One region of the Pseudoalteromonas sp. Z1A6 genome, then DNA from elsewhere that is predicted to be linked to it. Evidence: predicted binding sites of a transcription regulator. Region 1 holds the regulator's gene; the other holds the start of a gene.

Region 1 (4,856 bases):
GTCATGTACTACGGCTACACAAGATATTTTGGCTGCTGAAGCGCTTAATATTATGGAACACAAACGTATAAATGGCTTAATCGTCGTCAATGATAAAAACCAACCTATTGGCGCATTAAACATGCAAGACCTATTAAAAGCAGGAGTGTTATAAATGCAATTTGAAGAACTCTATCAACCGCTGAGCGATGATGCAAAAGCACGCGCTAAAAAAGTAAAGCTACTTATATGCGATATTGATGGTGTATTTTCTGATGGCCGTATTTATCTTGGTAATCAAGGTGAAGAGCTAAAAGCATTTAATACAAAAGATGGTTTTGGCATTAAAGCGCTTATAAACAGTGGCTTTGAAGTGGCTGTAATTACTGGTCGTCATTCACAAATAGTGCAACAACGTATGAGCAGCTTAACCGTACAGCATATTTATCAAGGCCAAGAAAATAAGCTCATTGCCTATCAAGAGCTAAAAGACAAACTCAACCTTAGCGATGAACAAATTGCTTATATAGGTGATGATGGTCCTGACATGCCCGTTATGGAATTAGTCGGCTTTGCTGTTGCAGTAAATGATGCCCATCCACTTATTAAACGTTTATCACACTATGTAACGCAAATGCCTGGCGGCTTTGGTGCAGTAAGAGAGCTCACCGACTTACTTATGCTTGAAAATGGTAAAGCATTGACTACACAAGGCACTAGTTCATGAATGCAGCGCGCATAATATTAAGCGTTTTATTCATTAGCTGTATGGTTTGGCTTTGGTACCCTTATTTTACACAAACAAATATTGTGCCTCAGACTGAGCCTGAAGTTATTGCCAAGCCTGATTACATAGCCATAGAACTCAAACAAACAGCCTATGACGAACAAGGTAAAATTAGCCACAAAGTCACTGCGGCTAAAATGGAGCTATATCAACAATTAGGTTTTACGTTTTTTGAAAAACCTATTTTTACTTTATATAACGAAAAGCAAACGTGGCAAATAAATGCAGACGAAGCAACATTATACGAAGACAAACAATTAATTTTAGAAGGCAATGTGGTTGCCAAAAACTTAACCGATAACGCCATGATAGACAAAATCAATGCTGATAATATTCAGGTAGATATAAAGCTATTAACAATGCGTTCGGAGCAACCCGTTATCATCACTGGACCCAATTTAAAAATCACTGGTAAAGGCCTAGAAGCCGACTTAAAAACCGAAGTGATAAAACTAATTAACCATACGCGAACCATATATTATGACCAATAAAATATTAAAATCACTTATTATTCCTACACTTATACTAGCGTTTAATAGTAGTGCTGCAGAGCAAAACACGCAACCGGCTGCAAATCAAATTTCAATAAGCGCCGATAAGCAAGAAGGTCAATTAAAAGCTAATGTCGGGATTTTTGAAAAAAACGTTGAAATTATTCACGGTAACCGCCGTATCACAGCCGACCGCTTAGAAGTACATAAACGCGATGAACTTGGCGATAATAAACAATTATTAATTGCTACAGGTAGCCCTGCGCACTTTGAAGAAAAGCAATCAGATGGCACGACTATGAGCGCCAGTGCTGACGAAGTACGTTATGATGTATCTAAGCGTTTTTTAACGCTTGTTGGTAATGCACAAGTATCGCAAGCGGGACAAAAAATAAATGCTAAAAGCATTACCTACGATATAGAGCAGCAGCTAATCAGTGCCGAAAAAGATGAAAACTCAACTGACCGCGTTCACACAATTTTAGTACCAATCGAGACTAAAAAAAGTAAAAAAAGCGACAAAGGTCAACCATGAGCACATTAAAAGCAGAGCTATTAGCAAAGAGCTATAAAGGCCGTGAAGTTGTAAAAAACGTCGGCCTTGAAGTCAAAGCTGGCAGTATTGTTGGCTTACTTGGCCCTAACGGCGCAGGTAAAACTACCACGTTTTATATGATAGTAGGACTTGTACCTAGCGACAAAGGTAAAATATCGATAGACGATAACGATATTACTCTTTTACCTATGCATAGTCGTGCTAGATTAGGCATTGGCTACTTACCGCAAGAGTCTTCAATATTCAGAAAGCTGACTGTTTATCAAAACTTAATGGCCATTTTAGAAACGCGCAAAGAGTTAAATAAACAAGCTAGAGAAGACACTCTCGATAAATTATTAGATGAATTTAGCATACAACACATTCGTGATAGCCAAGGTATGGCATTGTCGGGTGGCGAACGTCGTCGTGTTGAAATAGCACGTGCGCTGGCAGCAGATCCTAAATTTATATTACTGGATGAACCATTTGCAGGTGTTGACCCGATTTCGGTATTAGACATAAAGAAAATAATAGAACATCTTAAAAATCGTGGGATTGGTGTATTAATTACCGATCATAACGTAAGAGAAACCCTTGATGTTTGTGAAAAAGCCTACATTGTTTCTCATGGGGAGCTGATTGCATCAGGTACTCCAGAACACGTATTAAATGATAAAACAGTACGCGATGTTTACTTAGGCGAGCAATTTAGGCTGTAACATTTACGCCATGTCTTTAAGCATCTGCTAGTATTAATTATAACAACATAAAAGGATTGTTAGAGATACATGAGGCAATCACTACAGCTGCGCATGGGCCAGCAACTTACAATGACTCCACAGCTGCAACAGGCTATTCGTTTGTTGCAACTCAGTACATTGGATCTCCAGCAAGAAATACAAGAAGCTCTCGACAGCAACCCGCTATTAGAGGTTGAAGAACCAGACTATTCCGAAGACGCTGCAGGTAAAAACGAGCAAAAAGCAGATACAGATGACATAACTGTTAGCGCATCTGCCGATGATGCTCCAAGCGAATACGAACAAGATAGTGGTGAAGCACTTGCAAAAGACACGCTAAGTGACGACATGGCTATGGATGTTAGTTGGGATGAGTACATGAGTGCCGCCCCTGCAGCATCATCAGGTCCAATGCCTGAAGACGAATCAATATACCAAGGCGCCTCTACTGAAACGCTTCATGAGTATTTAATGTGGCAATTACAACTAACGCCATTTAGCCCTACCGATGAAGCCATTGCTATTGCTATTGTAGAAGCCGTCGATGATTCAGGCATTTTAACACTAAGCTGCGAAGAAATTTTAGAAAGCTTTAATCAAGAAAACGAAGAAGATAACGAAGTTGAACTTGATGAAATTGAAGCAGTATTAAAGCGCATCCAACTGTTTGATCCTGTCGGTATTGCTGCACGTAGTTTACAAGAGTGTTTATGTATTCAACTTAACCAGTTTGATAAAGAAACACCTTACATTAATGAAACGAAAATGATTTTAACCGAGCATATTGATTTATTAGCAGCTCGTGACTATCGTACATTAATGAAGAAGACTAAGCTCAAAGAAGAAGAGCTTAAAGAAGTAATGACATTAATACATACTCTTAGCCCTAAGCCTGCAGATACTATTGTAAGAGAAGAGTCTGAGTATGTTATTCCTGATGTGTCAGTTAAAAAAATTAAAGGCCGCTGGGTTGTTGAGTTAAACCCAGATAGCATGCCTAAAATTCGTGTTAATAGCCAATACGCTGCAATGTCTCGCACTGTAAAATCCAGTGGTGACAGCCAGTTTATTCGCTCGCATTTACAAGAAGCTAAATGGTTTATTAAAAGCTTAGAAAGTAGAAACGACACGCTATTAAAAGTAACAAATTGTATTGTTAAGCAACAACAAGGCTTTTTTGAACACGGTCCTGAAGCCATGAAACCAATGGTTTTAAATGATGTTGCTGAAATGGTAGAAATGCACGAATCAACAATTTCGCGCGTAACAACCCAAAAGTATATGCACACACCCCGTGGTATATTTGAGCTTAAATATTTTTTCTCAAGCCATGTAAGCACCGAAAACGGTGGTGAATGTTCATCTACAGCAATCCGTGCGCTTATCCGAAAATTAATCGCAGCAGAAAACTCAGCAAAACCATTGAGTGATAGCAAAATAGCGGATATATTGGCTGAGCAAGGAATTAAAGTAGCGAGACGTACAATCGCAAAATACCGCGAATCTCTGGCTATTCCACCGTCAAATCAGCGTAAAAGTTTGATTTAAGACGCAAAAAAAAGAGGGTAATGCTTATGCAACTAAACTTAACTGGTCGTCACGTAGAATTAACCGATTCACTAAGAGACTATATTAATACCAAATTTGCGAAGCTAGAAAGACACTCTGATCATATTAATAATGTTCATGTCATTCTTGATGTAGAAAAACTAAATCAAAAAGCAGAAGCGACAATACACGTAAGTGGCGCCGAACTCTTTGCCTCTACAGAACATCAAGATATGTATGCCGCCATTGACTCGTTGATCGACAAGCTAGATCGCCAAGTAATTAAACACAAAGAGAAGCTTGCTCGACACTAATATGATGAAATTAAGCTCACTTATATGCCAGGACTGCAGCAAAGCTGCGGTCCTTTTTAATAGCAAAAAAAGGATTTTAGAGTTCATTAGCGAACTTGCTCACGCTAAACTTCCATACCTACCGCAACAAGACATTCTAACTGCTTTAATGAGTAGAGAGAAATTGGGTAGTACAGGTATAGGGCGTGGCATTGCGATTCCTCACGGAAGAATGAGCGGTGCAGAAGAGCCTTTGGCTTTAGTGCTCGTTAGCGAAACGCCAATAAATTTTGATGCTATAGATAACCGCCCTGTTGATATTTTCGTCGCACTCATCGTACCAGATGGAGATAACCAGCAGCACTTAAAGACTCTAGCTACCATTGCTGATAGACTCAATAACAAAGATTTTTGTAAGCAGTTACGTAGTGCAAAATCAGATGCTGAACTTTACCAAGTTATTGTTGATCAATCGTAGTT
Region 2 (4,856 bases), on a different contig from region 1:
TCCATAATTTCGTTTAGCTCTTGCAGTGCTGCCGGCTGAACTTCTTCAAGGTTTGCAATACGCATGGTTAAATCTAAGCGCACTTTTTCAGGGAACTGAGCAATAATCTCAGCAGACTGCTCTGGCTCTAAGTACGATAATACAATGGTTTGAATTTGTGGATGCTCATTACGAATAATGTTTGCTACCTGCTTAGAGTCCATCCATTTTAATGAATCCAAGCCTTTAGCGCCTGAGCCCATAACAATTTGGTCAATAAGGCTAGCGGCTTTGTCTTCACCAAGTGCTGCAGTAAGCGCTTTTTTAATAAAGTCTTCTGACTGAAAACCAATGGTACTAAAGCTTTGAATTTGTTCTATAAACAAGTTGTGTACAGCGCTAATCTTAGCTTGTGATAAGTCCTGTAACCCAGCCATAGCCATACCCACTTTTTGTACCTGTTTAGGTTCTAAGTGTTTAAGGATTTGCGCGGCATCTTCTTCTGATAAACTCAAAAGTAATATAGCGGCTTTATCTACCCCATCTAGCTTATCAACATCAAAGGCTGGCGGGAGTTGTTTTTGTTCTTGATCAGTCATCTTCTGTTAACCACGCTTTGACTACTTGTGATGATAGTTCTGGTTCGTTAGCTACAAGGGCACGAATTGCTTTAAGTAAATCTTCGTCGCCATGTAAATCCGGTAACTGCAGTGTACCATCACTTGAGAAACCAACCGAAGCAGAATCAAAGTCTTTATTTAGCATATCAAGTGTATTGTCGCCAATATCTACGCCTGAACTTAATGCATCTTCGTCGTATTCTTCTAGTGTATCGTCTGGGTAAATTAAGCGTTTAAGCATTGGTTTTACTACTGCCATTATCAATACAATGATAACTAAGGCGCCTAATACAAGGCGGGCTATTTTCATAAACCAGTCTTGTTCCCACAGTGGCACTTCTATTGCTAAATTTGTTTCTTCACGTACAAACGGCACTGTTACGACTTCAAGTGCATCACCACGTTGCATATCAAAACCTACACCACCTTGTAGTAAGCGACGAATATTTGACAATGCCTCTACCGAACGTGGAGTCATGGTTGTTTCACCGTTTTCTCCCACTTTAGCAATGTAGTCAACAGCAACTGATACGCTTATTCTACGTATTACACCACTTTGCTGGCGCTTATGAGAAATTGTAGTGTCGAGTTCATAATTACGCGTTGCTTCTTTGTGGCTGCGTGTTGGTGATGTAGCTGTGCCTGCACCACCTTGCCCCGCAACCTCAGGAATGTTCGAGTTTAACGGTGGCTGATTTGTAAGCGCACCTGGAATACCAACAGCTAGGCCGCCAATGTTATTTTCTTCAAATGTGGTTTCGCTTCTAACCGCTGGTAGGTCTGGGTTATAACGCTTTTGAGTTTCCTCAATCGAGCTAAAGTCCATACTCAAATCAACTTGAGCGGTATAGTTTGCAAGTCCAACAACCGGTATTAAAATACTGTCTATTTTTTCAAGGTACTCTTGTTCGCGCTTACGTTCTAAATCGTATTCTTTACGAGAGCGTGCTGCTAATGAGCTTTGCGAACCTGAATTTAGTAATCGACCATTTTGATCGGTAACAGTAACTCGCATAGGCTCTAAACCCTGTACTGCCGAGGCAATCATATCAACAACAGAGTCTACTTCTTCACGGTCGAGTGAGCGACCACGCTTAAGCGTTAATACAACAGTTGCTGATGGTTTTTTCTCTCTACGCGCAAATACGTTTTCTTTAGGAATAGCTAACAATACTTTGGCGCGAGTAATGTTGTTAAGTTCTTCAATGGTGCGGGCAAGTTGTTGCTCGCGGCCATGTTTTAGGCGTTCGCGCTCTAAGCGTTGGCTTACACCAAAGCCCATATCTTGCATAATTATATCAGAGCCCGACGCTGGCCCTTGCTCTAACCCTTCGCGGGTCATTAACAATTTAATATTTTGGTATTCGCTTTCATCAACCGATACAACATTACCATCTAGTTGATATTCAATTTGTTGCGCATCTAAAAAGTCGAGCGTTTGAATAAGCTCTTCAGTTTGCATTTTGCCTAACGGGCGCATATCTGGCTGACGAGCCCAAATAATAATAAAAATCGCGATAGCTAAACAAATAGCCAATGCTATAACCAATGTTACTTGGCGCAATACATCAACACCATTTAAAGCACTTAAGTAGCCTGACTTTTGTTCTTGTTGATCATCACCACCACTTTGGTCAATACCGCCACCAGCAAGTGCTAGGTCTGTAGATTGGTTAGATTGCGCCACAATAATTCTCCACTACCTAATTAAACAGGCATGTTCATGATTTCTTTATAAGCTTCAACAAGTTTATTACGAACCTGTACTGTAGCCTCAAAAGCAACTGACGATTTTTGAGAAGCAATCATCGCCTCAGCAAGCGATACACTTCGATCACCCATCTCAACTGCTGTTACTTTTTGAGCGGCATCTTGTTGTAATCCATGCACTGAATTTAGTGCATCACTTAGCATGTCGCCAAACTGGGAAGTAGAAGTAGGTTGAACTTGAGTCGGCAATTTATTTATTTGATTATTACGGCCGGCTTCTAAAGCCATTGATTGCATTTCTTGAAATACAGCACTGTTTTGAATTTTCATAATTTATCTCTGACACGCAGTGAACTCTTACAAGTAATAAAGCACAAAGCATGCCAAATAATTAATCATTAAAATACAATAGGTTAACTTTAATTTGTGTTAGTCAGAGTTTTGACAACCCTAAGTTCGTAGCGCAAACTTAGGGTTTATAGGAGGTTATGCAGGAAGTGAAATACCTAAATCGCGCATTTGCGCTAGTTTATAACGTAAAGTTCGTGGGCTTATGCCCAACGTTTCGGCAACGTCTTTACGCTTGCCTTGGCAACGTGCAAGGGTTTCTAAAATAATGCGATGCTCTTTGTCTTTAAGCTCATCTTTATAGCTACCGGTATCTGCCGCTAGTAAACCTTGCTTAGGCTCATCCTCTGCATGCGATTTTTCATCATAATATGCAGAGCTTAGCGTGCTTTTATCAACGCCTTTATCTGCGTGAGCTAATTCTGTTGGCGATACTGTTTGCGCTGGTGCCAATGATGGCTCCATAACAAAGTTATTAGATACTAAGTTTTCGATAAAAATAGCATGCTCGTTTATTGTATCGCCACTTCGCAATATAAGTGCACGCTGTATAACGTTATCAAGTTCGCGCACATTGCCAGGCCACGCATGAGCCAATAACTTTTGCTCAGCAGCTTTATCTAAATATGCCATGGGCTCTTTGCTTTTACTTATATGGCGCTCAATTAAATGCTTAGCCAATACAATAATATCGCCAGGGCGTTGGCACAACGGTCGCCACATTAGTGGAAAAACATTAAGCCTGTAATATAAATCTTCTCTAAACTGATTTTCAGACACGGCTTCTTTTAAATCACGATTACTGGTTGCCAAAATACGTACATCGAGCTGGATTGTTTTACGACCCCCTAAACGCTCTACTTCACGTTCTTGCAGTACGCGTAACAGCTTTGCTTGTAGCCCTAAGTCCATCTCAGTAATTTCATCAAGTAAAATAGTCCCGCCCTGTGCTTGCTCAAACTTACCCGGACATGCTTGAATCGCCCCCGTAAAAGCCCCTTTTTCATAACCAAATAAAGTGGCTTCGAGCATATTTTCAGGAATAGCCGCGCAGTTAATCGCCACAAATGGCTCATTACATCGGCTCGACTTATCATGAATATAACGAGCGAGTACTTCCTTACCTGAACCACTTGGGCCAAGTACCATTACACTTGCATCAGAGCGTGCTACTTTACTTGCAAGCTCCAATAATTGAATACTAGTTGGGTCGGCAACAATGGGGCCGTCGGTTTCTTTTGCTTTTTCAGGCAAATAACGACTCACCATATTTAACAGCACTTCAGGTGCAAATGGTTTAGCCATGTAGTCAATTGCACCTAGGCGCATGGCTTCTACCGCATCGTCAATTGTGGCGTACGCCGTCATCATCAATACAGGTAAATCAGGGTGGTTTAATTTAATACTGCGTAGTAAATCAAGGCCACTCATTGCGCCCATTTGCACGTCGCTTACAACAAGCGAAAATTGATCTTTTTTAAGCAGTAACATTGCTTGCTCAGCACTGTTAGCTGCAACACATTCAATACCCGATATTTCAAGGGTATCTATTAAGGCTTCACGAAGCCCAGCGTCATCTTCGACAACTAAAATAGTGTTACTCATAATGATCCCTCTAATTTAGATGTTGCCTTAATAGGCAGTAACAAGCTAAAGCAGGCACCACCCTGCGTATTATTGGTCACATCAACACGGCCTTGGTGCGCACTAGCCACCGAACTCACTACAGCAAGTCCTAAACCTGTGCCCTGACTTTTTGTAGTAAAAAATGGTTCAAAAATTTTATCGCTTTGGCTTAAATCAACACCTGGGCCATTGTCGCTCACACTAATACGAACCATATCTAAATCTTTTAAATCTCTTTGTGCGCTAATTTTTACTTTTGCACCGCCGCCAATAACTTGAATACTATTGTGCACAAGATTTTGAATAGCACTGGCCAATGCCGTTTTATTACCGACTATTTGTATATCTGGCTCTGGTAAGCTTACATCCAGCTCACTTTCATTAAGTGCGACCATCGCATCAGCGCCCGCTTTAACTTCTGTTAAAAGCTGCTGCATTGAAACTTGCTCAACAACTTGCTGATCGCCACTTTTAGCAAATAACAGCATGTCGTTTACTTGAGTTTCTAAATCTTTTAAACGCGACATTAACTTTGTTTGAAAGTTATCGCGAGATGCTTCGGGTAAGCGCTTA

Evidence for each region. Region 1 encodes sigma-54, which starts transcription at its own class of promoters, with help from an activator protein. Its sites were predicted from a motif close to GTTGGCACGNNNNTNGNNT; they were not measured.
Region 2: fliE (flagellar hook-basal body complex protein FliE) is a predicted target of sigma-54. The motif match lies at 2,679-2,697, and genes of this name have one in related genera.

The regions. Positions count from the first base shown of each region.
Region 1 covers NZ_WTKW01000033.1:11,335-16,190, forward strand. Annotated here, with positions in the region: gene GQR46_RS03780 (KpsF/GutQ family sugar-phosphate isomerase) at 1-154, shown strand, start outside; gene kdsC (3-deoxy-manno-octulosonate-8-phosphatase KdsC) at 155-706, shown strand; gene lptC (LPS export ABC transporter periplasmic protein LptC) at 703-1,257, shown strand; gene lptA (lipopolysaccharide transport periplasmic protein LptA) at 1,247-1,792, shown strand; gene lptB (LPS export ABC transporter ATP-binding protein) at 1,789-2,514, shown strand; gene GQR46_RS03805 (RNA polymerase factor sigma-54) at 2,584-4,083, shown strand; gene hpf (ribosome hibernation promoting factor) at 4,110-4,397, shown strand; gene ptsN (PTS IIA-like nitrogen regulatory protein PtsN) at 4,402-4,854, shown strand.
Region 2 covers NZ_WTKW01000063.1:3,276-8,131, reverse strand. Annotated here, with positions in the region: gene fliG (flagellar motor switch protein FliG) at 1-578, opposite strand, end outside; gene fliF (flagellar basal-body MS-ring/collar protein FliF) at 571-2,286, opposite strand; gene fliE (flagellar hook-basal body complex protein FliE) at 2,307-2,639, opposite strand; gene GQR46_RS06120 (sigma-54 dependent transcriptional regulator) at 2,796-4,262, opposite strand; gene GQR46_RS06115 (ATP-binding protein) at 4,259-4,856, opposite strand, start outside.